2 regions of the Ruminococcoides intestinihominis genome follow, and region 2 is predicted to be linked to the other one. Evidence: predicted binding sites of a transcription regulator. Region 2 holds the regulator's gene; the other holds the start of a gene.
What was found. Region 2 encodes LexA, which represses DNA repair genes until DNA is damaged. Its sites were predicted from a motif close to CNAACANNTGTTNG; they were not measured.
Positions count from the first base shown of each region.

Region 1: WMO18_RS00855 (Y-family DNA polymerase) is a predicted target of LexA. The motif match lies at 8,220-8,233, and genes of this name have one in related genera.

Region 1 is NZ_JBBMEY010000001.1:156,262-172,387, forward strand. It holds gene priA (primosomal protein N') at 1-589, opposite strand, end outside; gene rpoZ (DNA-directed RNA polymerase subunit omega) at 579-782, opposite strand; gene gmk (guanylate kinase) at 805-1,380, opposite strand; gene WMO18_RS00825 (DUF370 domain-containing protein) at 1,373-1,621, opposite strand; gene WMO18_RS00830 (YicC/YloC family endoribonuclease) at 1,631-2,509, opposite strand; gene WMO18_RS00835 (YebC/PmpR family DNA-binding transcriptional regulator) at 2,762-3,496, shown strand; gene WMO18_RS00840 (hypothetical protein) at 3,679-4,776, opposite strand; gene WMO18_RS00845 (phospho-sugar mutase) at 4,989-6,701, shown strand; gene WMO18_RS00850 (MATE family efflux transporter) at 6,809-8,128, opposite strand; gene WMO18_RS00855 (Y-family DNA polymerase) at 8,268-9,506, shown strand; gene WMO18_RS00860 (hypothetical protein) at 9,519-9,746, shown strand; gene WMO18_RS00865 (hypothetical protein) at 9,919-10,080, shown strand; gene WMO18_RS00870 (hypothetical protein) at 10,197-11,117, opposite strand; gene WMO18_RS00875 (YesL family protein) at 11,110-12,051, opposite strand; gene WMO18_RS00880 (hypothetical protein) at 12,073-12,720, opposite strand; gene proC (pyrroline-5-carboxylate reductase) at 12,782-13,585, opposite strand; gene WMO18_RS00890 (SH3 domain-containing protein) at 13,600-15,726, opposite strand; gene WMO18_RS00895 (hypothetical protein) at 15,740-16,126, opposite strand, start outside.
Region 2 is NZ_JBBMEY010000004.1:7,923-24,048, reverse strand. It holds gene mgtE (magnesium transporter) at 1-1,298, opposite strand, end outside; partial or broken gene WMO18_RS02030 (aldo/keto reductase) at 1,812-1,985, opposite strand; gene lexA (transcriptional repressor LexA) at 2,214-2,804, shown strand; gene WMO18_RS02020 (pyridoxamine 5'-phosphate oxidase family protein) at 2,816-3,310, shown strand; gene WMO18_RS02015 (citrate/2-methylcitrate synthase) at 3,383-4,747, opposite strand; gene ilvB (biosynthetic-type acetolactate synthase large subunit) at 4,944-6,614, opposite strand; T-box leader at 6,685-6,928, opposite strand; gene WMO18_RS02005 (PH domain-containing protein) at 7,056-7,475, shown strand; gene WMO18_RS02000 (PH domain-containing protein) at 7,491-8,945, shown strand; gene WMO18_RS01995 (5'-methylthioadenosine/adenosylhomocysteine nucleosidase) at 8,991-9,680, opposite strand; gene WMO18_RS01990 (16S rRNA (uracil(1498)-N(3))-methyltransferase) at 9,691-10,413, opposite strand; gene WMO18_RS01985 (CinA family protein) at 10,574-11,122, shown strand; gene malQ (4-alpha-glucanotransferase) at 11,279-12,772, shown strand; gene WMO18_RS01975 (glycogen/starch/alpha-glucan phosphorylase) at 12,776-15,133, shown strand; gene WMO18_RS01970 (hypothetical protein) at 15,307-15,819, opposite strand; gene WMO18_RS01965 (NAD-dependent epimerase/dehydratase family protein) at 15,883-16,126, opposite strand, start outside.

The DNA.
Region 1 (16,126 bases), on a different contig from region 2:
CACAAAGTGACACCATTTTTACTGTTGCATCTTTAGTTTTTCTAAAGGCATCATCTTCTCTATTTACTACACCTTGACGGTAAAGTTTATTAAGGGAATTTTCTCCTATAGAAAAAACATTTAAGATTGTTTCTTTTTTTACCGGTTTATTCTCTGATAAAAGATAATCATAAATTTCTCTTTCATAGTCAGTTAGAGAATTTAGTACATCATCATTAACCTTTACTGCTGTATAAAATGTAGAAATATTATAATTTATTCCTACCGGTAGCATTACCTTTACAGAGTCATAATAAGTACAGAAATATCTGTCATGGATAAAATTTACTGTATCAATCATTTCTTGGGTAAAGATAGGCTTATCATCTAGTAATGATGAAATTTCTTTTAGATTTTCTTCTTTACCATAAGACAAAGACAAAATCATTCCTTGACGAAATCTATCTCCTCTGCCAAAAGGTACAAGAACTCTCTGTCCAACTTTTACATTAGACAAATGATCCGGTACTTTATAGCTAAAGAGTCTGTCAAAACCGTAAGTAGTATTATCTACTGCAATTCCTGCAATGAGGAATTCATCATTCTTCATCTTCTGGTTCAAGTAGGTTGTACTTGTGATTCTTAAAATCTTCGATAGCAAGAAGAACCGGCTTTTCGTCAGTAATTATACCCTGTTCTTCAAATTCCTGTGCAATTTCTCTTGCTCTCTTTGCTACACCGATTACTAGTGCATAACGACTTTCCTTACCTGATAACATATCATCTACTGAAGCTAAACGCATAATTATATCTCCTTTTTATAAATTAATTATTCCTTTTTTCTTTCTCTTTTTTTACTATATCAATAACTTGATTTACTGCATCTTCAACCTTGTCATTAACAACCTTAACATCATACTTTGGAACAAACTGTTTTTCAAATTCCACTGCTGAAAGACGTTTCTTGATAACCTCTTCGGTTTCGGTATTTCTGCCACGAAGTCGAGATTCAAGTTCTTCTAATGATGGTGGCACAATAAAAATACTAAGTGCATCAGGTCGCTTATCCATCATTTGAAGTCCACCTTGAACTTCGATTTCAAGAAATACATCAAGACCTTTCTTTAGCATTTCTTCAACAGGTTTCTTAGGTGTTCCGTAATAATTATCAGAATACTGAGCATATTCAAAGAACTCATCATTCTTAATCATTTCTTCAAATTCTTCTTTTGAAATGAAGTAATATTCTCTACCGTTTACTTCTCCCGGTCTCGGAGCTCTTGTAGTAGCAGAAACAGATAGTCGGAAATTATCTTCTTTCTTTAGCATTTCCTTCATAATTGTTCCCTTACCTACTCCGGAAAAACCGGAATAAATAATAAGTAGTCCTTTGTTATTCATCGCTTTGTTCACCCTCCAATCTGTTACCTATTGTTTCAGGAGAAATAGCAGAAAGTACAACATGGTCACTGTCTGTAATAATAACTGCTTTACATCTTCTGCCGTAAGTAGCATCAATAAGCATACTTTTCTGCTTACTATCCTGAACAATTCGTTTTATAGGAGCAGAATCAGGACTGACTACAGAGATGATTCTGCTTGAATTAACTAAATTACCAAATCCAATATTAATAAGTTTCATAAAGCACCTTTATTCAATGTTTTGAATTTGCTCTCTAATCTTTTCAATTTCAGCCTTAATATCAACTACCATATGAGATAGTGTGCTGTCGTTAGCTTTACTACCGATAGTATTGGCTTCTCTATTCATTTCTTGAATAATAAAGTCAATCTTTCTACCGATTTCACCATCGCTATTCATAAGTAATTTTAGCTGGTCAAAGTGACTTCTTAGACGAACAGTTTCTTCATCAACTGCAACCTTATCTGCAAAAATTGCAACCTCTGTTAAAATTCTCTGTTCATCAAAATCAGCACTACCTAAAAGTTCTTCAATTCTTTCTTTTAGTCTGGATTCATAATCTTTTACTCTTTCAGGTGACTTTTCTTCAATCTTTGAAACAATAGAAAGGATAGTTTCGGCTCTTGACATAATGTCAGCCTTCATCTTCTCTCCTTCTACTTCTCTCATCTTAATAAAGTTATCAAGTGCTACATCAAGAACTTCCTTAACTGCATTCCAAACTTCTTCCTCATCTTCAGGTGCTCTGTGTACTTGGAAAATATCGTTGTACTGAGCAACAGTAGAAACAGAAATATCATCTGCTACACCATAGTCTGTTGAAAGTTTCTTTAGTGCATTAATGTAACCTTGTGCTAAACTTGGGTTAATCTTTACAATTGACTCTGTGTCTTCCTTTTGGCTTAAAGAAACATAAACATCAATTTTACCTCTGCTAACCTTTTCTTTAATATAAGACTTTAACTTTTCTTCAAGAAAGTTATAGCCTCTTGTTGTACGGCAATTAAATTCATAGTAACGGTGGTTTACACTCTTGATTTCTACTACAATATCTCTGCCGTCAACAGTTGCTTCGTGTCTTCCGAAGCCTGTCATTGAACGAACCATTATTATAACCTCGTATATTAATTAAAAAATTCATTTTATACATATATGGGCATTTCGTATTTGCATAGTACCCTATATTGTATTTAATACCTATTATAGCAAACATTCAAGAGTATAACGCACTTTTGTAACCAAATTGTAATATATATTTTAAGCATTTTTCTAAACAAGAATAACAAATAAATATATTTGCATTTTTCCTATATTTGTGATATAATTTTAAGGCAAATTTTAATATAAGGGATGATATAAATGTCAGGACATAATAAATGGAGTACCATTAAGCAGAAGAAAGGCAAAAATGATGCTGCCAGAGCAAAGGTATTTACAAAGATTGGTAGAGAACTTATTGTTGCTATTCGTGACGGTGGTTCTGCTGACCCTAATGTAAACTCAAAACTTCGTGATTGTATTGCTAAGGCTAAGGCTGCTAATGTTCCTAATGACAACATTGAAAGAATTATTAAAAAGGCTGCATCTTCTAATGAAGGTGACAGCTATGAATCTGTTACATATGAGGGTTACGGCCCATCAGGTATTGCTGTAATTGTTGAGGCTCTTACAGATAACAGAAACAGAACAGCCGGTGAAGTTCGTCACTACTTTGATAAGTTTGGTGGCAATATGGGTACACCGGGTTGTGTTGGTTTTATGTTCTCAAAGAAAGGTGTTCTTGTTGTTGAAAGAGAAGACTTTGACAAAGATGAAGACACTGTAATGGAAGAAGCTCTTGAAGCAGGTGCTTCTGACTTTGAGGCTGATGAAGACATCTTCACAATTTACACAGAGCCAGATGACTTCTCTGCTATTCGTGATGACCTTGCTGCTAAGGGTTATGAATTTGTATCTGCTGAAGTTGAAGAAGTACCATCAACATACACAAAGATTGAAGATGAAGAAACTAAGGCTAAGATGCAGAAGATGCTTGATATGTTTGAAGAAAATGATGACATTCAGAATGTTTGGCATAACTGGGAAATGGACTAATTAGTTTTTGAATTACATCTATTTCAATAATTTAGGACGGTTAAATATAAATAACCGTCCTTTTCTTTTGTCTTTAAATTTTAAAAGTATGAATAATTATTAGTAGTTATAAAATAATTATAATATAGTAAAGCATAAAAAAGCCACAACTGTAAAAGTTGTGGCTTTAGATTTAAACATTCTTATTTAGCTTTTGTTGTTTGAGTTGCAGCCTGTGTAGCAGTTTCTGTTGATGGTGCAGTTGTTGTAGTAACTGTTGTGATACCTTCAGGCTTCTTTTCACCGTCTTTATAGAACTGAGCAGAACCTAGGATTGACTCACTAAACATTGTCTTGTTATTCTTATCAACAATAGTTAGGATACCGTCCTTTAGTTTATATTCAAGAGTTGCCTTATTCTTATCTTTATCAGTAACACCCTTAAATGTTAGCTTACCATTTTCAGCAGAATAAGCATAGTAGTATGTTGAGTCCATACCAATATCACTGTTACTTGCATGAACAGTCATAATACCGTTATCCTTGATTTCAATGTCGCAATCTAGCTGATACATACCATAGTAATAAGAAATCTTGTATTCTGTATTCCATTTACCGATAAGGTCCTTATCAGTCTTGTAGTCCTTCATAGACATTTCATCATAACCGGGATTTTTGTCTTGGTTCATTTCAATTGTCTGAGACTCAACCTTTTTACCTGTTGACTGGTCTGTATAAGCATCCTGAGTTAACTTAAGTGTTGCGTTACCAAATAGCTTAACACCTGTTACTTCGTATGTAAGTTCTGAATTACCGATAGTAATCTTTTTCTTATCGCCACTGGTTGATAGCTTATATTCACCCTTAGACTGTTCACCCTGAACATTCATATAGTAAGTACCCTTACCGTTAGAATCTGCTTTTTCAAATGTGTAATATACTGCAATCTTCTCAACTTCATCAGCAGTTGAAGATGCTGAACTGTTGTTCTCTACTTCTCTCATCCATGTACCTGTGATTGTCTTTGAACCAAAAATCCAATAAACACCAAAAGCAATAAGTGCTACTAAGAATACACAAATTGCAATAAAGATACTTGGGTGAATGTACTTAAATAGGAAGAACTTTTTCTTTGGTTCTTCTGTTGGTGCAGTAGTTTCCAGTGGTTCACCATCTGCATTTGTTAATTCACCGAACTGTGATACATAACCACCGTTTTCGTCTACACCGTTAGTTTCCTTAGCTGAGGTATTTTCCTCAACTAGGTTTTCATTGTTGATATTGTTTTCGTTATTATCCATTAGAATATTCCTTTCAAAAATTTTGCTATATACTACTATACAATATTATTCTCAATAAATCAACATTTTTATTTTTATATATATTGATAAAGTTATAACAATTTAATAAAAATCCAAAAAACTTATTGATAGAAGGTTGATTTTGTGGTATATTTTTAAGCAAGGAAATATGTTCCTTAAAGAAAAAGCAACTCATAAAGGAGAAACTTGAGATGGATTCTAACACTTTATACAATGTATGGTGCGAAAACGCCAAGGAAGATAAAGATTTAATTGAAGAATTAGCTGCAATTAAAGGCAATGAAGATGAAATTTACGAAAGATTTTACAAGAACCTAGAATTTGGTACTGCCGGTCTTAGAGGGGTTATCGGTGCAGGTACTAACAGAATGAACATTTATGTTGTTCGTCAGGCTACTCAGGGTCTTGCAAACTATGTAAATAACATTGGTGGTGGTGCAGTTGCAATTAGCCACGATAGCAGAATTAAAGCTGACCTATTTATGAATGAAGCTGCTAAGGTTCTTGCTGCTAACGGCATTAAGGCATATATCACCAGTGAACTACAACCAACACCTGTTCTTTCTTTCCTAGTAAGACACTTTGGTTGTAAAGCAGGTATTATGGTTACTGCTTCTCATAACCCTGCAAAATATAATGGTTATAAAGCATATGGTAGTGACGGTTGTCAGATGACAGACAATGCTGCCGGTGCAGTTTATGATGAAATTCAAAAGATTGATATGTTCACAGGTGTTAAGACTATGGACTTTGACAAGGCAGTTGAAGAAGGTCTTATTGAATATGTTAATGATGATGTATATACAGAATACCTTGCTAATGTTAAAGAACAGCAGGTAAATGAAGGTCTATGTGCTGACTCAGGTCTAAAGGTTGTTTACACACCACTTAACGGTACAGGTAACAAGCTGGTTAGAAGAGTTCTAAAGGAAATCGGTATTAATGATGTAACAGTTGTTCCTGAACAGGAAATGCCTGACGGTAACTTTACAACTTGTCCTTACCCTAACCCTGAAATCAAGGAAGCTCTACAGTTAGGTCTTGATATGTGTGAAAAGGTTAAGCCTGACCTACTACTTGCTACTGACCCTGATGCTGATAGAGTTGGTATTGCAGTTCCTGATAATGGCACATACAGACTAATTACAGGTAACGAAACAGGTATTATGCTAACTAACTACCTACTAAGCGTTAGAAAAGAAAAAGGCACATTACCTAAAAATCCTATCGTTGTAAGAACTATTGTTACTTCCCTACTAATTGATGAAATCTGTAAGAAGTACAACTGTGAACTAAAGAAAGTTCTAACAGGCTTTAAGTACATTGGTGAAGTTATCCTAAGACTTGAAGAAAAGAATGAAAAAGAAAGATTTGTATTTGGTTTTGAAGAAAGCTACGGTTATCTTGCAGGTACTTATGTAAGAGATAAGGATGCTGTTGTTGCTTCAATGCTAATCTGTGAAATGGCTGCTTATTACAGAAAGCAAGGTAAGACACTTGCTAATGTAATTGATGAAATTTACAAAGAATACGGCTATTACAGAAACACAACACTTTCATTTGAATTTGATGGTGCCAGTGGTATGAAGAAGATGAAGGAAATTATGGATAATCTTCGTGAAAACCCACTAAAGACTGTTAACGGTGAAACTGTTAAGAAAATTTACGATTACCTAAAGAGTGAAGAAAAAGATGTTGCTACAGGTGAAATCACACCTATTGACCTACCAAAGTCAAATGTACTTCACTTCTGCTTAGGTGGTAATGCAGTTATCATAAGACCTAGTGGTACTGAACCAAAGATTAAGCTTTACATTACTTCTATCGGTAAGACAGAAGAAGAATCAGTCGAAATTGGTAACAAGATTGCTGATGATGTTAAGGCTCAGTTAGGTCTAAACTAATTTAATTAATCATAAAATTATGGCTATGTAGAGTTTCTACATAGCCTATTTTTGCGTATAAAAAGGTGGCTGATTACAGCCACCTTAATTTATTATAAATATAAAATTTAGAATTTTGTAATCTTGGTTAAACCTACTGAAGTGATTATTAGTGTCAAAAGCTCTGCCACTGCAAAAGCTAACCACACACCTGTCATACCGAATAAAATTGACATAACAACTGCCGAAAGTATAATCAGTACAAAACCTCTTGCCATTGATGTTGCAAATGCCCACTTAGGAAAATTTGTTGCACTGAATATACCTGAACCTACTACATTTAAACCTGCAAATATAAAGCCTATTGAATATAATCTTAAACCTACTACTGCATACTTTTCAAGTAATAGATTATTTTCACTGTTAAACATACCAACAATAAAATCTGTAAACACAAAGATAAGTAAAATCATTATTGCCGACAGTAACAAAGAAGTTATAATACTCAGTTTTCTTAAAATTTTTATATCGTCTTTATCACCTTTACCGTAATGTTCGCTAAATAAAGGCTGACTACCTTGTGATACACCATTAAATACGGAAATTCCCACAAGAGAAACATTTGCTACGATACCGTAAGCTGCAACACCTGTGTTACCTGTTAAACCTAAAATAAGGAAGTTGAATACTATTGTGATAACACCTGATGAAATTTGTCCTACAAATGAGGATATACCAACCTGACAAGAATAAACAAGCTTCTTAAATGATGGTTTCTGTGGCTTTAATGATGTTGTATTTTTCTTTGAAAAGATATGGATAAAGCAAATCATTACACCTACTATCGGTGACAATGCAGTTGCTAGGGCAGCGCCTTCCATACCCATATTTAGTGGGAACATTAGCACATAGTCAAATATAATATTAAACAAACTACTGAATAATGTTGCTGACATTGCTATTGATGGTGAACCGTCATTTAAAACAAATGCATTGAAAATATGATTCCAAATAAAAAATGGTGCAAATGACATAAATATCATTGTGTAACCTCTTCCCACTTCTACAATGGTACTGTCACCACCCATAATAGAAACAACTTGTCCCGGAAAAAATAAACCTATTAATGAAAATATAAGACCTATAGTTGTTCCCCAAAACAGTGCATTAAAGAAATAATTTGTTTTACTTTTTGAGCCTTTATTTTTATTAATAGAAAATCGTATTGCTGAACCAACACCAATCATTGCACCTATTGCAAAAATAAAGCTATATATAGGCAACACAATATTTAGAGCCGTAATACCGTTAGCACCAACTGACTCTGAAATAAAAAAAGTATCTGCAAGAATATATAGTGACATGCCTATCATTCCCAAAACATTTTGAGAAACATATCTTACAAATTTCTTGGTAACACTTTTGTTATTACTTTTTGCTATGGTCATATAATCCCCCATTCCATAGTAACTGATTGTAACACAATTAAACAAGAATATCAACATAAATTTACTGTCCCATTTATGGTATTGACTTTATAGAACAAATGTTCTATAATTATATAGAACAAAGGAAAGGAAAAGCAAAATGAGAACAATATTACACAGTGATTGCAATGGTTTTTATGCCAGTGTAGAGTCTTTACTACATCCGGAATACAGAGATAAGCCACTTGCCGTTGCAGGTGATGCCGAAAACAGGCATGGTATTATTCTAGCTAAAAATGAACTTGCCAAAAAATATTTTGTAAAAACCGGTGATGCTATTTGGCAAGCAAAAAATAAGTGTCCTGAACTTGTTGTTATTGAACCACACTTTGACCAATATATGAAATTCTCAAAATTGACTAAGGCTATGTATGCTGAATATACCGATAGAGTTGAGTCCTTTGGTTTAGATGAGGCATGGCTTGATGTTACCGGTTGCAATAGAAGTGGTTATGAAATTGCAAAAGAAATTAACGAAAGAATTAAATATGAACTTGGAATTACTGTTAGTATCGGTGTTAGCTTTAACAAAATTTTTGCAAAGCTAGGCAGTGACTACAAGAAACCTGATGCTATAACTAAGATTGATATTGACGGTTATGACGGATACAAAAACAAGGTGTGGCCTCTCCCTTGCGAGGACTTACTTTATGTTGGCAGAGCAACTAAAAAGCATTTACACACTATCGGTATATACACAATTGGCGACATTGCAAATTGTCCTGTAGAGATACTTAACAGTAACTTAGGCAAAATGGGTGAAGTTCTACACACCTTTGCAAATGGTCTTGACTCTTCTCCTGTTGCACAATTTGATGAAAGACCTGATGTAAAATCTATCGGTAACTCTACAACCACACCCAGAGATTTGGAAAATTATTCTGATGTAAAAATGATTGTACAAATACTAAGTGACAGTGTTGGCAGGAGAATGAGAGAATTAGGCTTTAGGTGTAAAACTGTCACTATATCTATTAGAGATAAAGACCTTTTCTCTTTCACTAGGCAAGGTCAGCTAAAGAATTTCAGCAGTTGTACCGGTGATATTCGTGACAAGGCTTTGGAATTATTTAGAAACAACTATAACTTTAGAAAACCTATACGGTCAATCGGTGTATCTGTTAGTGGGCTTATTGGTGACAATTCACCATTCCAGCTATCTTTCTTTGAGGATAACAACAAGGATATTAGAGATGAAAAGCTGGATAAGACACTTGATTCACTAAAAAATAGATTTGGCAACTATGCAGTACGCCCTGCCTTTTTGATGAAAGACAAAAACCTTACTTTATTAAATCCAAAAGATGACCATATTATTCACCCTGTAGGATTTTTTTAATGGAGAAATTTTATGAAAGAATATGTTAGCGTTACGGCAAAATTTGATGAAGATGGAAGTTTGTTACCTTTGGTGATAAACTGGGATGATGGCAGAAAATATAAAATTGACAAAATCACCGATATTCGTTTTGCAAGTTCCCTTAAAAGTGGTGGTGTTGGTGTTAGATACACCTGTCAAATTATGAACCACACAAGGTATTTATATTTAGAAAGTAACCGATGGTTTGTTGAAAAATAATTTTACACTATATTGGGAATGAATAACTATGTTGTTAAGTCAAAATAGCATCAATCAAATTATATTGAAAACTCAGTAACTAATTGACTAAACACAATAAATCATATAGAATTATATTGTTTTTAAGTGTGATATAATATTAAAAAATGGTAACTAAAAGGAGAAAACAACTATGTCAGTACTTACAGTACCAATAAGAGGGTCATTTGAAGTTTCACCTGATAAAGTTGAGCTTTTTAAAAAGGAAACTAAAGATTTTAATGGTAGACAAATTGCATTAGAAAGATTAAATAAACATAGTAAAGGTGATGTTGTTTGGGATTTGAAAAAGTAGAAAAATAATAATATTGTTTCAAGGTATTTACTCAGTTAATATTAAATTAATTGATTTATTAGGTATAGAAAAGGTGCAGTAAAAATTACTGCACCTTAGTTTTTATAAATATTTATTTAGTTAAATGACACTGTATAATCATCAACATAAACTGTAACACCTACCGGATTACCGGCATTATCGAAGTAAATATTGCCGTCATATGAACCTAAAGTAATTGAATTACCGTCAATTTCGTAATTACCACTTTCGTTAGCTACATTACCAACCTTTAAAGTGTAAGTACCGTTACTATTTAGTGATAAAGAAACATCACCCTTTAGTTCCTTAGAAAAGTCATCAGAAATAACATCACCATCAGGAGTAATGCACTTATATGGTGCAAATGAAGCAGTTACACCACTACCGGTACCGGAATTAGGAGCAGTTGTTGGTTCTGCTTCTGTAGTAGTTGGCTCTGTTGTTTCTTCCTCGGTAGTAGGCTCTGTAGTTTCTTCTGTTGTAGGTTCAGTTGTATATTCTGTAGTATCTTCTTCAGATGTAGAATATTCTTCTGAAGTTGTAGTTACTGTAGTTGTAGAAGAAGTAGTAGTTGAAGTAGTTGTGTTATCACTTTTATTTTTGCCGCAGCTATTGAGAACTATAACAACTACAACAATAATAAGTACAACTGCTGCTGCAATCAAGCCGATAATAAGAGACTTTTTGTTGTTATTTTTCTTCTTAGGTGAACCATATGTATCTGTACGAGAAATAATAGGTTTTGGTTCATCATCAACCTGACCCATATCATAATCATCTTTATAGTTAGCTTTATCTGCTTGAGAATAGCTACTGATTTCTTCATTATCCTGATTATCACTGGAAAAGTCATCACCATAATCATCATTACTTAGTGAATGTTTTGAAACATATTCACCGGTATTTTGATTATCACTTTTACTGTTAAGGTTAAAGACCTTTGTTTTGTCTAAACCATCATTAAGGTCATTAATATTGACCTGTTCATCATCATAAGGTCTTTTATTGTCACTCATTCTTTTCACTCTCTTTCTCTTCTATCATTTGTAATAGAACATCCCTTTTAATCATTTTACCTTTATGGAAAATAAAGTCCTCTTTACTTTTCTTAACTTTTTCTACATCAACATCACTAAAGTCTTCTTTGGACTCATTGCGTAGTTGAGCTAACTTTTCTTCTGTACTTTTTCTATCGTGAACTAAATCAGCTTTACCTGTAATCATCATCATCATATTTTCTTGAATAAAAAAGTTAGATACAAGAGAAAATGATGCAGGATAAATCAGTAGTAACATAATAGCAGAAACCACTAAAACTGCCACACCGTTACCCATACAGAATATAAGTGGTGTTGCACAAATTGCAGTTAAAATTGCTAAAGAGAAAAGTGCAGCAAAGTTAACCTTTAGTTCACCGATGGCCATTAATGCACTGTTCTTGAGAATATCCTTTTCGGATAATTCAAAAGTTACTGTCATTAGTGGAATATATAGATACATAAAAAGTACCCACAAAGCAATTAAAATCTCTACCACAAGCATTACATACATTGAGCCACCAAGGACTTTTGCCATTCCTGCATAAAAAGAAAAAGAGAAAACTCCTATAGTAAACACAAAGTAAAGTATAATACTATGAATTAAAAATTGCCTATAATTTTCGGTTACACCACTAATAAAAGTTGTAAAAACATCTACATCTTCACCACGACCAAGGTTTCTTGTTACCTTGGTTACACCTGCATATAGTGGATAACATATAGGTATAACAAGTGTAGTAATAACAATGTTAAGTACTGAACCAAAGTTGTTACCTATAAGGTGTAGCAAAAAACCTACAATACCAAATGGTAAAGCAAAAAGTAAATTTGTAAAAATGATTTTATGTATTTTTCTAAAATAAATAGAAACTAGATTTTCAAAAGTAAATTTTTTTCTTTCTGTCGCCATTATAATTCCTTATCCTGAATTTTATATGTTAAAGAAGTGAAAATACAGTAACAAAAACAGTACCGAATCCACCACAGAACCAACCATTGCTATAAAAAGGCAAGTGGCTGAATCTTCAACAAATTCTCTTAATTCAAGAGAAATATTCTCTTTCTTGATAATCACCTTAAAAACATTTGCTGAAAGATGAAAGGTCTTTTCACCTTGTAAAGCAAGTGAAGCAGAAGAAACAAAAAAACCGGGTATCATAGCAAGCAGGAAAAATCCAAAACCCTTTAGACCACTGATTGAACATAAGGTTGTTAAGGATAGACCCATACCAAAACCTTTAAACATAGTAACAAGTGGTGTAAGTCCGTTGCCCCATGGACAAAATCCAAGTAAAAATATTGCCACAAAAAATATAAATATAGGGGCAAAATTACAACTAAACACACCCAAATAATCAAGACTTGCTCTACTTGTAAAATCAGTTGGAAATAAAAAGTCAAAGGACTTTTTAAATTCTAAATCGGTATTTACCCCGAAATATATACCCAGAATAAAACCTACTAAAATTGAAATAAGAAACATAGCAAAGATACCGTATCTTTTTATAAAGTAGGTTATGTTATTTTTTCTGTTGTGAAAATTTTTTGGTGATTTAATTTTTAAAACTATTCCTTTCATATATACCTCCATAAGTTGTCCTTATGTAAGAATATATATGAAAGGATTTATTTATTTATGATTATTTACCAAGCTCTTCTGCTCGATTTGTACAAGACTTCATAGCTTCTTTGATACCATCATAGAATTTGTAGTCTTCTAAAGTTTTTAGTGCTGCAAGAGTAGTACCACCCGGTGAAGATACTTTCTTAATAAGAGTATCAAGAGAGTCACCACTATCCTTAATCATAGCTGCACTGCCTTCTAGGGTAGCAACAATAAGGTTTAACGCACTTTCATAAGGAATGTTACACTCATTAGCATAGTCAGCCATTGCCTTTGCAAATAGGTAAATATATGCCGGACTACTGCCGTTTACTGCAATAATTTCATTCATATGATCCTCAGTAAACACTTCTACTGCACCATTAAGACCAAACATATCCTTTACTACAGAAAAGTCCTCATCACTGATATTATCTGATGGGCAAAGAGCAGTTGCACCTTTACCTAGTAGTAATGGTGTATTTGGCATAACTCTAACCATAGGACAATTGCATCCTAGGGCCTTTTGTACATAAGAAATTGAGATACCTGCTGCAATAGAAACAAAAATCTTTTCTTCGCTTACTGAGTCTTTAACACCACTAAGCACTTCTTCATAGTTCTGAGGTTTAACTGCTAAAACAATAATATTGCTATCAGTAACTACCTTAGTAGAAGTATCACAAGTAGTAACACCTTTTTCAGCCATTAGCTTAAGCTGATTTTCGTTAACATCAAAAACATTAATGTTTTCAGGTGCAACCACCTTATTCTTTAGCAGTCCGTTAATAATGGCAGTTGCCATATTACCTGCACCAATAAAACCTATTTTTTTATCCATTATTCTCTCTCCTTTTAGCTACAACCAAAGCTTGGGTTATGATATACACAACGATAATAGAAGTTGTTTTTATTCTTTTCACCATCACGGGTATAGTCACCGTAATAGTACATTTCACCTTCATCAATTCTTCTATACAATAGTCCTGCATAGCAACTGCCACCGGCATGATGGTAACAGAAAATATTGCTGATAAAGTCCTTGATAAACACATTCTTTAGGTCACGAGTACCTTTCTTGTTATAAGAAGTTACATTTAGATACTTGTAGTTAATATAACCAACTGCACCCTTACTGTCAATTACCTTATAATATTTTTTACTGTATATTGAAGCACCGGCAAGTTTAAGTGTAGCACCTTTGGAAATAGTTTTTACATTAGCTGAACTATCAGATGCAGACTTTTTCATAGAAACTTTCGCAGTTGTCTTAACCTTAGTTGGGTTGGAACTTGAACTTGGATATGAATGATTAACAAACATATTAATAATATCACTATCGTTGGATAAAATACCTGTACCACAGTTATATACAAGTGTAACTAAAGCATCAAATTGTCTTTGATTAAACTTTATTTTGTTGCCAAGTAGGAAATTATTTACCTTAGTAACATAACCATCAGTCTCTACAGAATCAACTAGATAAGCCATAGCTTCACTCTTGGTCATTCCGTTGTAGAATGAGTCACCTGAATAAATAACTCTACCATAACCAACAGTTAAGCAAGGGAAACTGGTTAATGGGTCAAACATAGCATTTGAAAGCAGACCTTCGTAGTTAGAGATAAAGTTAATAACACTGTTACTTGCGTGTCTTTCTTCACAAGAAGTTTCTGTATTGCTGGTAACCTTAGTTACAAAAGCTTTACCATAACTACCGACACTTTTTGACCAAGTACCGTTGTGTTGTGAATAAGCAACTACCTTGTACTTACCGGACTCAGTTAACTTTTTCTTACCTTTCCAAATGTAGTTGTTACCACTTTCGGATTTTTCTGTTGCTTTTACAGTATATTTTTTGCTACCGATTGTAACATCAAATTTAACTGCACTTCTGCTTTTATCTGTAATAGCAACAAATGTTACTGTGCTATTCTTTGGTGCTGAGTTAGGATTTGCATATGTAAACTTTACAGCTTCTGCACCCTTAACATCTAGCAAACAACTTGCCCAACCATAAGATGTTTTGCAATAAACAACTGCTTTACCGGCTTTCTTAGTTGTTACCAAACCATAATTTGTAACAGTAGCTACTGAATTATCTGAACTGGACCAACTTGCACCGGATGAAGAAGAAGTTAAATAAACTGATTTACCTTTAGTGATATTATATTTTTTATTTGAAATATTTACACTATTATTCTTTGCACGAACATTTACACTACAAGACAAAGAATTTGAACCAACACTGGCTTTAACTGTTGTTGAGCCATTTGCTTTACCATACAAAATACCTTCATCATCAACTGTTGCAACTTTAGAGTTACTTGAAGTCCACTTTATCTTTGAACTTGAAGTATTGCTATACTGAATACCGTAGTAACTGCCTTTATATACAGAGGCTGATGTACTCTTTAAAGTAAGAGGACCTTTTGTTACACCACCTGTAGATGGAGGTGTTGGTGATGTTTTTGTAGTTTTAAAATAAATGCTTATGTAAGATTTAGAAAGATAACCTGTTGAGCCGTTGTAACTTACCTTTGACCATGAAGAATTACCGTTATTGGACATATTCATTGTTGTGCCACTTGGAACAACAGTAATTACTCCGTAGGAAGTACCGGCACCTTTTCTTAAATTTACATTATCGGTAGTTTTACAAGTCATATAAACAGATGAGCCCTTAGTTTTGTTAATATGCTTTACCGGAACATAACCTGCTTTTCCTGAGCTGTCTTTACAATAAACCCAGCTACCACTACTATTCTTTTGAATGTAAAGTGCTTGTCCCTTTTTTATTTTCTTAACAACTTTACCTTTTGAACTAGCTGACTTTCTCATATTAAAATTACCGTTTGCAGTAACTTTATACTTGTTGCTATAAGCTGAAGAAGTTATAGGCATAACAAAAAAGGTTGAAATTACGATTATCATAGCCAGAAAAACACTAATAGCTTTTCTAGCTGAAAACGAATTATCCATTGAAATCACCCACTCATTGTTTAAAAAATATTTTTCTATACTTATCTATGTACTGAGCAACTGCTACCTTAATTGCAAAGTCATAAAGTATAAAAATCAAATTACCTGCTAATAGAAAAATTAAAGGAATGTTAACTCCAAAAACTTCAAATGCATCCTTTGGTAATGAAAAAACAAAAAGCATTAAGAAATAAACAGATACACAAGCAGCATTGAAAATTGCAAATTTTATGATATACTGAACCACTTTACTTTTTAGTCTTTCTATATAGCTTTTTACTACAGGATAATAACCAAAAAACAAAGTAAAGAACAGTGCTGCCTCTTTATCGGAAACAAACAAAATTGACATTATGGAGATTACTGCATAAACAAGCATTGACCAACCAAAACCAAATTC
Region 2 (16,126 bases):
GGACCTGAGGCTACTGCAGGGTCAACCTTAATCTTGCTAAAGAACATAGGCACTAAAGTACCTACCAAACTTGAAATAACCATTGAGGCTAAAAGTGAAAATCCAACACAACCGGATACTAAGAAAGAATATCCGAATGTATTACCTTTAAACAAGAAAATATACAATCCTACAAAAATAAATGACATAGTTCCAAGTAAAAGACCATTAGAAAAACCTACTCTTACTTCTTTAAACATCAGCTTAACTTTATCAGATGCTTTTAAGTTTTCATCCATAAGCACACGAATTGTAACAGCCAGTGACTGTGTACCTACATTACCTGCCATATCAAGGATTAGTGATTGAAAACATATTACAATAGGAATAACTGCAACAACAGTTTCAAACATACCAACAACTGAAGAAACACCCATTCCTAAGAATAACAAGATTATCAGCCAAGGCAATCTTTTCTTTGTACTTTGCAAGGTTGTTTCGTTTAAATCTTCTTCAGCAGTCAAACCACCTAGCTTTGCATAATCTTCACCAAGTTCTTCATCAACAACTTCAACAATATCATGAGCAGTAATTACACCTAGGATATGCTTATTGTCATCAAGTACAGGAATTGAGTCTTCTGCATAGTCCTTTAACTGTTCAATACAATCAACTATTTTTTCATTAGCCTTTACATATGGATAGGACTTTATAATCAATTCATCAAGGGATTGATATTCCCTTGCAACAATCAAGTCCTTTAAGTCAATAGCACCGTAAAAACTATCTTTATCATCAACAACATATATAGTATTAATGTTGTCATTTTCTCCTGCTTGAGTAATTAGCTGATGGGTAGCCTCTTTAATAGTAAGATTTTTCTTTACAACAATATAGTTAGTTGTCATCTCACTACCGATTTCATCATCTTCATATGACAAAATCATACTAACATCTTGTTTTGCATCATTATCAAGTAAAGCAACAATTCTCTTTCTGTCAGCATCACTTAACTTTTCCAGAATATCAACAGCGTCATCTGAGTCCATTTCTGAAATCAAGTTAGCTACTTTATCAGAATTAATTTCTTTGATATATTCTTCTGAGTCCTCAATATAAGAGAATATCTCAGCTACCATTTCAACACCTAACACAGGGTATAGTGACTTTCTTTCTTCCGGTGTCATTTTCTCAAATGCATCGGCAATATCACCCATATGGTAATCAGAAATTTTTTCTATTAATTCTTCCTTAGGAAGATTACTTCTGAAAATCTTTAGTACTTCATCGGAATACATTGGTTTAGTTACTTTATTCATTAATATTACCTCCTACTACCTAAAAATAGGCATAAAAATACCACCACTATCCATAGCAGCTTCACAAATTATCGTTGCGTAGTATTAGGATAAATACGGTGGTACAGAATAATATTAAATTAAAATAAAATATCAAAATCAACAGACAGTGCTACATTTCTAACTTCCATATCACCATAAACAATACACCCACCAAAACTATCACAACTGTCCATTAACTTCACCTCCAATATTTTCTTATATCAATTTAGCACCAAAAGTGCATAAAGTCAAGAAATCACAATACTTTTAACTTAATTTTTACCTAAATTTGTTCTACTGAATTATACTCTATTACACAGCAAAGCACCGAGCCTTGTGGATAGCTCGGTGCTTTGTTTTCATTAAAATGAGGGGTACAATGTAAATCTTTTTGTGGATTAACATTGAGGAGGGTAGAACAATGTACTGAAATGGTTGCGGCTCCATTTCTTTAGTACGCCTATATTATATACCCAAAAATCAGTTTTGTTGTTATAGAAAACTGAAAGGTTTTTGTTGGTTGTGTGAAAACTCACTTTGTTTTTCACCGATAGCACTTAGCCTACCCTCTTTATACATTTCTTCCATAGCTTTATAAGCACCGTAATAGTCACCCATTGGTTGATGAATTAGATATAAGTCAAAGTAATCTGTACCTAGCTTTTTTAGTGAATTTTCTTATCCTGATGGGAGAGTTTTTATCTCTATACTTGACAAAGAAGATAATGTTTCTTTTTACATTGCTATAAAAAATAGCAACAAAGATAAATTTTTAACTGCACTAAAGTGAGATAAGTACAAATAATGGGACTTTGACTAGAATTAATCAAACATTTGTTTGATTTTTTTATAATTATATGTTACAATATGTAAAACAGTTGTGAGGTGATTACTATGAAACCACTAACAAAAAGTCAGCAAAAAGTTTTTGACTATATAAAAGAATGTAGTGAAGAAGGCAGAGTGCCATCTGTTAGAGAGATTTGTGAACACACAGGACTAAAATCTACTTCAACAGTACATCTTCACCTAAAATCCCTTGAAGAAAAGGGTTTAATCGAAAGAGATAAAGGTCTTAACCGTAGTATTAGAATTGCCGGTGAAGAAAAGGTAAACCAAATTCCTATTATGGGTAGAGTTACTGCCGGTTTACCGGTCTTAGCAGTTGAAGATATTGAGGGATATGTACCTGTAACAGAGAATCTAAAAAGAGGCAGAGAGCTTTTTGCCCTAAGAATTGACGGTGAATCTATGATTAATGCCGGTATTCTTGACGGTGACATTGTTATTGTACATAGAACACCTGTAGCAAATAATGGTGACATTGTAATTGCACTTATTGAAGATGAGGCAACTTGCAAAAGATTTTATAAGGAAAACGGTCACTACAGACTTCAACCTGAAAATGAACTATTTGAACCGATTATTGTTGATGAGGTTGTACTGCTGGGTACAGTTATCAGCTTAGTCAGGAATTACGAATAATAGAGGTTCTTATGTTTAGAGAAATGCGAAGAAAAAAGCAACAAATTCCCGATAACGAGGCTATTGCTATTCTTGAAAATGGCAAGGTAGGAATTTTAGCAGTTAACGGTGACAACGGCTATCCATATACTGTTCCACTTAACTATATGTTTTATAATGGAAAAATTTATTTTCACGGTGCAAGTGAAGGTCACAAATTTGACAGTATAAAGAACAACCCTAAGGTAAGTTTCTGTGTGATTTCTCAAGACAAGATTATTCCTGAGAAATATACAACTGCTTATGAAAGTGTTGTTGTTTTCGGTAATGCAAAAATTATGGATGATAAAGAGGAAATCAAAAAAGTTATTTATGACTTTGCAAAGAAATTTCATCCAACAGACACAGAAGAAAACAGAATGTTCAACATTAATTCTGACATTAAAACAATGGCTATGGTTGAGATTACACCGGAACATATTACCGGTAAAGAGGGACTTGAACTTTACAAGAAAAGAATCAAGTAATTTTATAATATAAACATAAAAAAGGTGTTGCATTTGCAACACCTTTTCTTTATGAATTGATTAATTTGTATTTTAATCTCTTTCGTCCATAGGAACATAGTTCTGTCTATCGTGAACATTCTGATATGCAGGACGAATAATCTTACTTGGGTTTACAAGTTCTTCCAGTCTATGAGCAGACCAACCACTAACTCTGGCAATAGCAAAAAGTGGAGTAAACAACTTTGTTGGTAAGTCAAGCATACTGTAAACAAAGCCACTGTAAAAGTCAACATTAGCAGAGATTTTCTTATCTGTCTTTCTTCTCTGCATAATCAGTTCTGCTGCAATTTCTTCAACATTATTATATAGCTGATACTCTGCCTGTCTGCCTTTTTCTTCAGAAAGTGACTTAACAAAGCCCTTGAATACTCTTGCTCTTGGATCGGAAATTGTATAAATAGCATGACCCATACCATATATAAGACCTGACTTATCAAATGCTTCTTTGTTAAGAATTTTGATTAGATAGTCACGAATCTGTTCTTTATCGTTATAGTCTGTTACATGTCTTTTAATATGGTTAAACATTTTTACAACCTTAATGTTTGCACCACCATGCTTAGGACCTTTTAGAGAACAAAGTGCTGCTGCAATAGCTGCATATGTATCTGTACCTGATGATGTTACAACATGAGTTGTGAAAGTTGAGTTGTTACCACCACCATGTTCTGCATGAAGAACAAGTGCCATATCAAGTAGCTTAGCCTCTAACTTTGTATATTGACTGTCAGGTCGTAGCATATACAAAATATTTTCTGCTGTAGATAGGTGAGGCTGTGGTGAATGGATAAACAAACTCTGCTTGTTGTGGAAATAGTTAAATGCCTGATAGCTATATACTGCAAGTACAGGTAAAAGTGCAATTAACTGAATACATTGACGAAGTACATTAGGAACAGAAGTGTCCTCTGCTTTTTCGTCATAACTGTAAAGTGTAAGTACTTCCTTAGACAAAGCATTCATAATATTTCTTGATGGAGCTTTCATAATAATGTCACGAACAAATGTATCAGGCAAAGTTCTGTAGTAACCAAGTAGCTGATTAAATTCTTCAAACTGTTCTTGGTTAGGCAAATCCCCCATCAGTAGCAAATAAGAAACTTCTTCAAATCCATAATGCTTATCATGGATAAAGCCATTTACTAAGTCCTCAATGCTATAACCTCTGTAGAAAAGTTCACCGGGAATAGGAGTTCTGTTTCCGTTTTCATCTTCAATAACAGAGTTAACCTCTGAGATTTCTGTTAAACCTGTAAGAACACCTTTACCGTTAGAGTCTCTAAGCCCTCTCTTAACATCATACTTATCATAGTTGCTAGGGTCAATAAGACTGTTTTTGCAACAAATTTTACTTAGTTCTATAATTTCAGGAGTAAGGTCGCTATATTTACCCATGAAAATCACATCCTTTAAAATGGTATAGTAATCTAATTTTTAATATGTATATCTTTCATTTTATCACAATTTTTTAACTTTAGCAAGATAAATTCCTATTAATTCTATATGATTAACAAATTTAATTTATGACAAAATGACAGAAAGGTGCTTATCATAAGACAAGCACCTTTGCTAATAATAAATTTATATTTAATTAATCCATTGAAGTAACAATTTCGTTTACTGTTTTTCCCGGAGGAATCATTGGTAGTACATTTTCATCAGGACTGATTACACAATCAACAACTACAGGTTCATTCATATCATATGCCTTCTTTAGCACATCATGAATTTCCTCAGGCTTAGTAATTCTTAAGCCCTTAATGCCGTAACCCTGGGCAACCTTTACAAAGTCAGTTGCTCTGTGTGGGTCTGTGTTTGAGAATCTGCAACCGTAGAATAGCTTTTGCCATTGACGAACCATACCAAGAACTGAGTTGTTCATAACAACAACTACAACAGGAATGTTATATGACTTCATTGTTACAAGTTCATTAATGTTCATATGGAAAGAACCGTCACCTGTTACTAAGAAAACTCTCTTGTCCATATTGCCCATACTTGCACCGATAGCAGCACCCATACCAAAGCCCATTGTACCTAAACCACCTGATGTTAGGAATGTTCTTGGTTCAAAGAAATTTGTTCTCTGTGCAACCCACATTTGGTGCTGACCAACATCAGTTGCAACAATGTCTTCACTAGACTTAATCTTGTTAATTTCGTCAAGAATCTGATATGGATGGCAGTAACCTTCTTTGTTAATATCGCTGATAGTGATTTTCTTCTTCCAATCCATAATCTGTTCAATCCAAGTAGGGTTGCTCTTCTGTTCTAATCCATCAACAACCTTAACAAGTGTATCCTTTAAATCGCCGATAACCCAGTTGTCAACCTTAACATTTTTGTGAATTTCGTGAGCATCAATATCAAGCTGAATAATAGTAGCTTGTTGACCAAACTTTTCTCTATCCCCTGCAACTCTGTCAGAAAATCTTGCACCACAAGCAATGATAACATCAGCATTATCTGTTGCCATACCTGTTTCGTAACCACCATGCATACCGATATTACCAACAAATAGTGGGTGGTCGGCAGGCATACAGCCTAGTGCCATTAGTGAACAACATACAGGAGCGTCAATTCTCTCTGCAAACTTAACAAATTCATCACAAGCATTTGCAGAAATAATACCACCACCGGCATAAATCATTGGTCTTTTAGCATTTCTTAAAATTTCTTGAGCTTCCTTAATTGCATCATCCTGAGCCTTAAACTCATTATTAGGAACAAACTTTTCCTTTGGAGTGTATTCACACTTCATAGCAGTAATATCCTTAGGTACATCAACAAGAACAGGACCTTTTCTGCCACTTTGAGCAATTTCAAAAGCCTTACGGATTGTTGGAGCTAAGTCCTCCATTTCCATTACTAGGAAAGAAGCCTTTGTAATTGGCTTAACAACTTCTGAAATATTAACTTCCTGAAAAGCATCTCTGCCAAGTAAATCTCTCTGTACATTACCACAGATAGCAACCATAGGAATTGAGTCGATATTCGCAGTTGCAATACCTGTTACAAGGTTAGTAGCCCCAGGACCTGATGTTGAAAATACAACACCAACCTTGCCGGTTGAACGAGCATAACCATCAGCAGCATGAGCAGCACCCTGTTCATGAGCAGTTAGGATATGAGTGATTTTGTCGCTATACTTGTAAAGAGCATCATATGTATTTAGTGCTGCACCACCGGGATAACCAAATACTGTGTCAACACCCTGTTCAAGTAAACATTCGCATATAATTTCTGCACCTGTTAATTGCATATTCTTTTCCCCTATCTCTTTATTTTTCAAAATAACTAAAAGTTTCGGAAATAAAAAAACACCCCGTCTCATAAGAGACGAAGCTAATAAACCCCGTGGTACCACTCTACTTCGCTTATAAAAATAAGCCTTACACATCAGGCAACAACCGAATGCTGTTCTGTTAACGGAGAACTACCGTAACACTCTACTGAGTTTCCCTTTGGAATGTTAAGTTCACAGGTTACTTTCACCAGCCGATCATATTGCCTTGCACCATCCGACAACTCTCTGAAAAGATTTTGCTACTTACTTCTCCTGATCATTACTTTTAGTATCATTAAATTATTTAGAAAAAGCCTTGGTCTTCTGTATAATATTCTACTTTAAAAATATCAACTTGTCAAGTCGTTTCATTTTATATATAATGATTATACATATATTTTTTATTGGGAGTAACTAATGGAACGAAAATTATCCAAAAATGCAAAGAAAGTTTGGCGTACAAGATGTGCTATGGTTTGTTTACTTTTTGCATTTATTAGTGGTGGCATATATATTTTTTCACCTTTAATAGCTTTTATTGTTGCCGGAGTGGATTTGTTAACATTCTTAATTATATACCTTATTGCCGTACCTCTTGTTTATCATGTTACAACACTTGTTGTAAGGAAAGACGGTATCACCATAACCAAAGGTATATTGATGAGAAAAAGAATGAACATAATGGCAAAGAAAATTCAGTATGTTGAACTTATCCAAACACCGATACAAAGGCTTTTCAAGGTTTATACTGTAGCATTCCATACTGCAGGTGCTACTACTTATGTCAGTCAGGTTGATGCCGACTTAGGAAGATTATTTAGGTCATACAAAGAATAAAGAAAGGATATAGTTGTGAAATTTAGGAACAGAAAGCTATACAAGAAAGCTCACTTCTATACAATTTTATATGATTTAACAAGGCTATTTCCTTTGCTTGTTGTTCCGGTATTACAAAACCTTTTGTATAAGCCAACAACAACTGCTGCTTTTATCACTAACTTTTCTATTTCTGCTTTGTGTGTTGTTTTTCTATTTGCGTATATTATTCTTGAATACAGAAGTACAATGTACCTGGAGAAGGAGAAAAGTGTCTATACAAAGAAAGGATTTTTCTTTAAAAAAAGAGCTGATATTCCCTACAACTGTATTCAGTCTGTTTATGTTGAAAGGGCATTTATGTACAGAATTTTCAGAGCAAGGAAGGTTATTATAAACACACCCGGTTCTTATACTTCTAAAGGTGACTACAATCTTTTTCTAAGTAAAAAGAACGACCTTGCACTAAAGACTGAAATTTTCGGCAAAGAAGATGTTGACCTAAAGTATAATGGTGGTTTCCTTAGAATAATTCTAATGGCTGCAACATGGAGTAACGCACTTACAGGTTTGCTTATTATAGCACCTGTCCTATATAAAACCTCCGATATTGTTGTGGATATTTTTAAAAACTATTTTGTAAATAGGCTGGATATTTCTTCTTACATTATTAAGATTGGTGTACCTCCTGCTGTATCCGGTCTTGCAACATTACTGATAATTTGTTGGGGTATTGCCTATGTGTATCAGCTTTCAAGCAATGCGTTTTTCTCAACAAAGATAAAAAATAACATAATCCACATTTCAAGAGGATTACTGAACAGATATGAATTTGTTACAACTACAGAAAAGTTAAATGCAATTCAAATAAAGCAAAGTGTACTGATGTTACTTCTTCGTCTAAAAAGTGCCTACATTCAAACAATAGGCAGTGGTGCACAAAAAGGTGACAGAAGTTTGCTTATACCTGCTGACAGAGAAGAAAATATCAACAAAATTCTCAGCAAAATCACAACTCTGCCAACAGAAGAAAACTACAAAGTTAAACCTAAAAAGACAGAATTTATGTCCTACCTATGGTTTCCTTTCTATTGTATATTAGGTACTGTTGCAGCAATGCTAATACTTCACTACCTAGGTTATTTTGCAGAAATTGTTAGATTTCCTTTATTTGCTATACTTGGAGTATTTGTTTACTGGCTATTTTTCAGAATTTATTCCTACACAAAAAGTAGTATAACCATTTGTGACAAGGCAGTACAGATTGATTACTTTGATAAGCTGAACATTACAAGAACTTACATTCCGTATGACAAAATTCAGTATGTACAGATTAGGCAAAGTCCTTTCCAGGTTTTTTACAAAACTGCTCATCTAAGAATTTATGTTTATTCAAACAAAAGAAAATTCTACAAAATCAAGTACCTAAAATACAAGAAGGTTCTTGAAGCTGTAGATATAATAGAAACAAAAATGAAATATAGATACTAAAGTAAGAGCCTTACAGAACTCTGTAAGGCTTTCTTAGTGTAATGATTATTTTAAAAATTCTTTCATAACTTTAATTGAATGTTCAGCAGCCAGAACCTTAAACTTCTCAAAATCTAAGAATTCATTGTGGTTCATATCGTCACTAATTGAACGAAGAACTGCATATGGCACTTTGTTTCTGTAACAAACATGGCCAACTGCTCCACCTTCCATTTCACAACATAAAGCACCGAATTTGTCTGCAATAAACTTTCTCTTATCCACATCAGCAATAAAAATATCACCTGTTGCTACTCTGCCAACAACAACATTAATGTCATCAATAGTTTTGCAACATTCATATAACTTTTCATATGTAGCCTTATCTGACGGAATGTCAATTCTTCTTTCATCGGTGTACCAGATTTCGCCTCTAGGATCACCGGTTGCAGTACCGTTCATATCATGTTCAACACAATCCTTAGAAATAACAATGTCGCCAATCTTTAAGTCTTTACTTAAACTACCTGCAATACCTGAATTGATAATTACATCAGGCTTATAGTAGTCAATCATAATCTGAGTACCGATAGCAGCATTTACTTTACCGATGCCACATTCAAGAAGTACAACATCCTTACCGTTGATTTTACCACTGATAAAGTCAAGACCTGCGATTGTTTTCTCTTCGCTACTATCCATTGCTGACTTTAAACCGTCAACTTCAATTTTTAATGCACAAATAATTCCTGTCATTTTTATTACCTCATTCCATATTGTCTGTTTCATACATAATTAAAGTTAATGCAACTAAAGGTGCAGTTTCTGCCCTTAAAATTCTTTTACCTAGGGTAGCTTTTCTGCCACCGTTTTCTGTAACAAGGTTAACTTCCTCAGAACTGAATCCACCTTCACTGCCAATAAACATACTTATTTCACTTGGTTTATCTTTTAGAATAGTTTTTACACTTTCTCCACCAAGTTCATAAAAAATAACTTTATCTCCTTTAGCACTTTTTACTGCATCATTAAAGGAAATACATTCCCTAACTTTAGGTACAATTCCTCTGCCACTTTGCATAGCAGCTTGTTTTGCAATTTTTTGCCATCTGACTGTTTTCTTACTTAATGACTTTTTGTCAGGTCTGCTGACACATCTTGAAGAAATAACAGGCACAATCTCACTTACACCGATTTCAACTGCCTTTTGAATAATAAGCTCCATTTTGTCACCTTTAGGTAGGGCTTGATAAAGTGTTACCTTTACATCAGGTTCAGCTTCGGAAATTTTGCTGGAAAGAACATTTACCTTTACCATATCACCACTTATTTCTTCAACTACACAATTATGGACAGTACCACTGGGTGAACACAAAGTTAGGGATTCACCCTTATTCATTCTAAGACTTTTTGATATATGGCGACCATCTTCACCAAAAAGTGAATATTCCTTTGACTCAATTTCTTCATCAACAAAAAAATGTGGCATAGCTTTGCTCCTTGTATCCTATATTATAAAAGGTAGGGCAAACAATGTTCACCCAAATAAAATTACCGTAAAGTCATTTTAGTCTATAACTAATATAACAAAACACAACTATAATTGCAATAGATAAGGTTTTTTGATAAAATAATAACGAGGTGATAAAATGGCTACTTTAATCACAGACAAAGATTATTATAACTTAATGAAAGATATAGATACTGCTACTTTAGAAAACACCCTTGTAAAGGAACTGACAGACAGAAATTTGAAAATCAGTTCTGCCGAAAGTTGTACCGGTGGTATGATTTCACAGAGGATTACAAATGTCAGTGGTGCAAGTAATGTTTTTGAATTAGGTGTTTGTTCCTATGCAAACAGAATCAAAAACAAAGTCTTAGGTGTTAGTAACGAAATACTAAATACAGTAGGTGCAGTTAGCCAAGAAACTGCTACTCAGATGTGTGAAGGAATCAAGGAACTTTCCTCATCTGATATAGGGGTATCAACAACAGGCATTGCCGGACCTACCGGTGGAACAGCCAAAAAGCCTGTGGGATTAGTTTTTATAGGAATTGCAACAAAAGAAAGTACCACAATATATAGGGCTGAACTTTGCCACTATACACCACATTCTAGGAATGAAGTGCGAACAATGACTACAAACCTATGTATGCTACTTGCAATCAAGGCTACTAGGAACTCAGTAGAATAGAAAATACTTGATTTTTGTCAAGATTTATGGTAAAATTTTAGAAGTTGGTTTTTGCCTAAGTTGTGTAGGCAACCGAAACAAACACAACATTTTTAATATTGGTATTCCATTAAACGGAAAATAGACAACTAAATATTAACGAACGGAGTTGACATTATGGCAAGAGAAGCCGGCATTTTAATGCCTATTACTAGTTTACCTTCTCCTTACGGTATTGGTACACTAGGTAAAGAAGCTCGTGAGTTTGCAGACTTTTTGAAGAAAGCAGGTCAGAAGATCTGGCAGATTCTTCCTGTTGGTCCTACAAGCTACGGCGACTCACCTTATCAGTCTTTTTCAACTTTTGCAGGTAATCCATATATGATCGACCTTGATACTCTCAAGGAAGAAGGTTTACTTACTCAAGAAGATATTGACAAGGGTTACTGGGGCGACTCAGAATTTGAAATCGACTATGCTACTATTTATTGGTACAGATTTGATGTACTAAGAGTTGCATTTGAGAATTTCAAGAAGAATTGCGACAGAAAGCCTTTTACTACTTTCAAGAGAAAGAACAGCAAGTGGCTAAAGAACTATGCCCTTTATATGGCTGTTAAGAAAAACTTTGATATGAAAGCCTGGACAGAATGGCCAGACGAAGAAATCAAGCTTCGTGAGCCTGAGGCTATTAAAAAATACGAAAGAAAGTTCAAGGATGAAATTGACTTCTGGAGTTTTCTACAGTACAAGTTCTATGAACAGTGGGAAGCATTCAGGAAGTATGTAAATGACCTTGGCATCAAGATTCTTGGTGATATGCCAATCTATGTTGCTATGGACTCAGCAGATACTTGGGCAAATCCTGAAATTTTCTGGTTTGACGAAAACAATCAACCTGTAAGAGTAGCTGGATGTCCACCAGACTATTTCTCTGCAACAGGTCAGCTATGGGGCAATCCATTGTACGACTGGGATTATCTAAAAGAAACAGATTATGAATGGTGGTTCAATCGTATTGCTGCTGCATCAAAGCTCTTTGATATTCTAAGAATCGACCACTTTAGAGCTTTTGATACTTATTATGCCATTCCTTATCCGGCCGAAAATGCTATCGGTGGTGACTGGTATGACGGTCCCGGCATTGAATTCTTCAATATGATGAAAGAAAAGTTGGGTGACCTACCAATCGTTGCTGAAGATTTAGGCGACCTTTTTGACAGTGTAAAGGAACTTCTAAAAGAAACCGGTTACCCTGGAATGAAGGTATTGGAGTTTGCTTTTGATAGTGGTGAGGCTAATGATTACTTACCACACAACTACACAGAAAACTGTGTTGTATATTCTGGTACACACGACAACGATACCCTTATGGGTTGGGCAGCAAAAGCTAAGCCTGAAGATGTTGCTTTTGCTAGACAATACTGTAAGATGCCTGAATGGGAAACATTTAACTGGGGTATCATCAGAACAGCATACGAAAGTGTTGCTAACACAGCTATTATCCAGATGCAGGATATTCTTGGTCTTGGTACAGAGGCAAGAATGAATGTTCCATCAACACTTGGTGGTAACTGGGTTTGGAGAATTGACGGCAGTGTGCTAACAGATGAACTAGCAGACCAGCTAAAGGAAATGGTAATCAACAGTTCAAGACTGGAGGAAAATTAAAAAATGAGCATTATTGAAAATCTTGAATTAACAGCAAAAAACGACTACTGTAAGACTCTTAAGGAACTTACACCGGCAGAACTTCACCTTTGCCTAGGTAAAGCAATGATGGGTGAAATTGCTGATACTTGGGAAAAGTGTCAGAAGAAGGAAGCTTCTAAGAGAAGAGCATACTACTTCTCAGCTGAATTCCTAATGGGTAGAATGATGTACAACAATCTATACTGCATGGGTATTCTTGACACAACTAAGAAGCTACTAAAGTCTAAAGGTATTGACATCAATGTATTTGAAGATATTGATGATGCAGCTCTTGGTAACGGTGGTCTAGGTAGACTAGCAGCTTGTTTCCTAGATTCAGCAGCTACTCAGGAAGTTCCACTAGACGGTTATGGTATCCGTTATAAGTACGGTCTATTTAAGCAGTTAATCGAAGACGGTTATCAGGTAGAAATTGCTGATAACTGGCAGAGATTTGAAGATCCATGGTGCATCCGTAGAGAAGAAGATGCAGTTGAAGTTAAGTTCCAGGATCAGACAGTTAAGGCTGTACCTTATGATATGGCTGTTATTGGCTATGGTGCAAAGAGCATTAACACTCTTCGTCTATGGCAGGCAGAAGCAGTTGACGAATTCGACTTCCTAGCATTTAACGCATCACACTATGATGAAGCTGTAAAGGCTAAGAACGATGCAGAAAACATTTCTTCTGTTCTATATCCAAACGATGGTACTCACGAAGGTAAGCTACTTCGTCTAAAACAGCAGTATTTCTTCTGTTCAGCTTCCCTACAGGATATTATTAAGAGATATAAGGCTAAGTACGGCAATGACTTCAGCAAGTTCTCAAGTCATGCAGCTATTCAGCTAAACGATACTCATCCTGTTATTTCTATTCCTGAACTAATCAGACTTCTAGGTCTAGAAGGTATTGGTTTTGAAGAAGCTATTGATATTGCACAGAAGACATTTGCTTATACAAACCACACAGTTCTTGGCGAAGCACTTGAAAAGTGGGACAAGAACCTAATTAGAGAAATTCTACCTGAAATTCTTACAATTATCGAAAGAATTGCTATTCACGAATACAACGATATGCACGCTAAGGGTGTTAGCGATGAACAGTTTGCTAAGAAAATGGCTATCATTGACGGCGACCTAGTTCATATGGCTAGACTAGCTTGTTATGTTGGTTCTTATGTAAATGGTGTTGCTTGGATTCATACAGAAATCCTAAAGGACGATGTTCTAAAGGAATGGTATGAACTATATCCTGAAAGATTCCAGAACAAGACTAACGGTATCACACAGAGAAGATGGTTAGGTCTATGTAACCCAGAACTATCTGACTTCATCACAGAAAGAGTTGGCGATGGTTGGTTAAAGGATCTATCAGTTCTTAAGGGTCTGGAAAAGAACATTGACGCTAAGACTGTTCGTGCATTTAACACAATTAAGAAGAAAAAGAAGACTCAGCTTGCTAACTACATCAAGGATACTGAAGGTGTTGAAATCGACCCATCATTCATCTTTGACATTCAGGTTAAGAGACTTCACGAATATAAAAGACAGCTACTAAACGCATTCTCAATTGTTATGATTTATAACAAGCTAAAGAAGGGCGAACTAAAGGATTGGCAGCCAACAGCATTTATCTTTGGTGCTAAGGCAGCTCCTGGTTATGCCAGAGCTAAGGCTATCATTAAGTACATCAACGAAGTTGCTAAACTAGTTAACAACGACCCTGATACTAAGGATAAGCTAAAGGTTCACTTTGTACAGAACTACAATGTTTCTTATGCAGAAAAGATTGTTGTTGCTGCTGATTTCTCAGAACAGATTTCTACAGCAGGTACAGAAGCATCAGGTACAGGTAACATGAAGTTTATGCTAAACGGTGCAGTTACACTTGGTACTTATGACGGTGCTAATGTTGAAATCGCTCAGCAGGCAGGTATCGAAAATGAATACATCTTCGGTGCTAGAGTTGAAGAAATTGACGAACTAAAGGCTAACAAGACTTACAACCCAAGAGAAGTATATGATAACAACCCAGAAATCAAGGCAGTTCTTGATACTTTGGTTGACGGTACATTCTCTGACGGTGGTGCAGTTGGCGAAGGTTCATTTGCTGAACTATACACAGCTATCCTAAATGGTACTGCTTGGCATGACCCAGACCATTACTTCCTACTACTTGATCTTCAGGATTATGTTGATACTAAGATTAAGGGCAACAAGGATTATCAGGATAGAACAGCATTTGGTAAGAAGTGCTTAATCAACATTGCTAATGCAGGTATGTTCTCATCTGACAGAACAATCCTAGAATATGCTAAGGATCTATGGCACGTAAAGTAATTTAAAATTACTTTTCCACTATAAATAAATTATCCCTACTCGAAAGAGTAGGGATTTTGTTTTATGTTATTATACAAATTTTATAAAACTTTCTTATATGCTAACCTTTATGGTTAGCTTTTTCTTTTGTTTTCACATAAAAAGGCACCTACAAAACTGTAAGTGCCTAAAGTTTATTTTAAAAGACTATTAAATTCTTTAACAGTTACATCAGCATAACCACTGACTTCTGTATTCTCATTCTTTGCAAATTCTTTGCCAAGCATATAAACCTTGTTATCAATAATATAAACAAAGAAGTAGTTGTTAGCAAAGTTTTTATTAACTAATTCAACTTCATAAATCTTGTCAGCATCAGATGCCTTAAAGGTCTTTTCCTTTCCTCCACCTGACTTAGTAATAACATTGCTTGTATGTAACATACTGTTGATTACATTAATTTTAGACTTTTCTTTCCACTTAATAGAAACCAGCTTTTTACCTTGTTTCTCACCTGTACCGTCATATACATTAGCTGCAACACTATTTGTATCAGCTGATGATGCAGTTGTTGTCACAGTAGTTGATTGTGTGGTACTTTGGGCTGTAGTAGTTGTTGTACTTGAACCTGTGTCTGTACTATTGCCACAACCTGTCACACCAATCATCATTGTTGCAAGTAGTGCAATAACAATTAATCTCTTCATATTATACATTCCTTTTTAATTTTTTTCTTATTATATCATAGATTTATGAATTTTGTGTGATATTTAAATATCTTTTAATTCATTTTCAATAAAAGATATGTAATCTTTTCTATTTACATCATTTCTATGATTTTTGTACCATTCATAAGATTCTTTTAATCCTTGATACAATGACTTTGTTGTTGGCATTAGCTCTTTCTGCTTTGATACATCTAAACAATAACTATAATTATGAAAAGGAAAATAATCCCTTTGATTGTAGCCTTTATCTACATATTTTTTCTCCAATTCAGAACCAACAACTTTA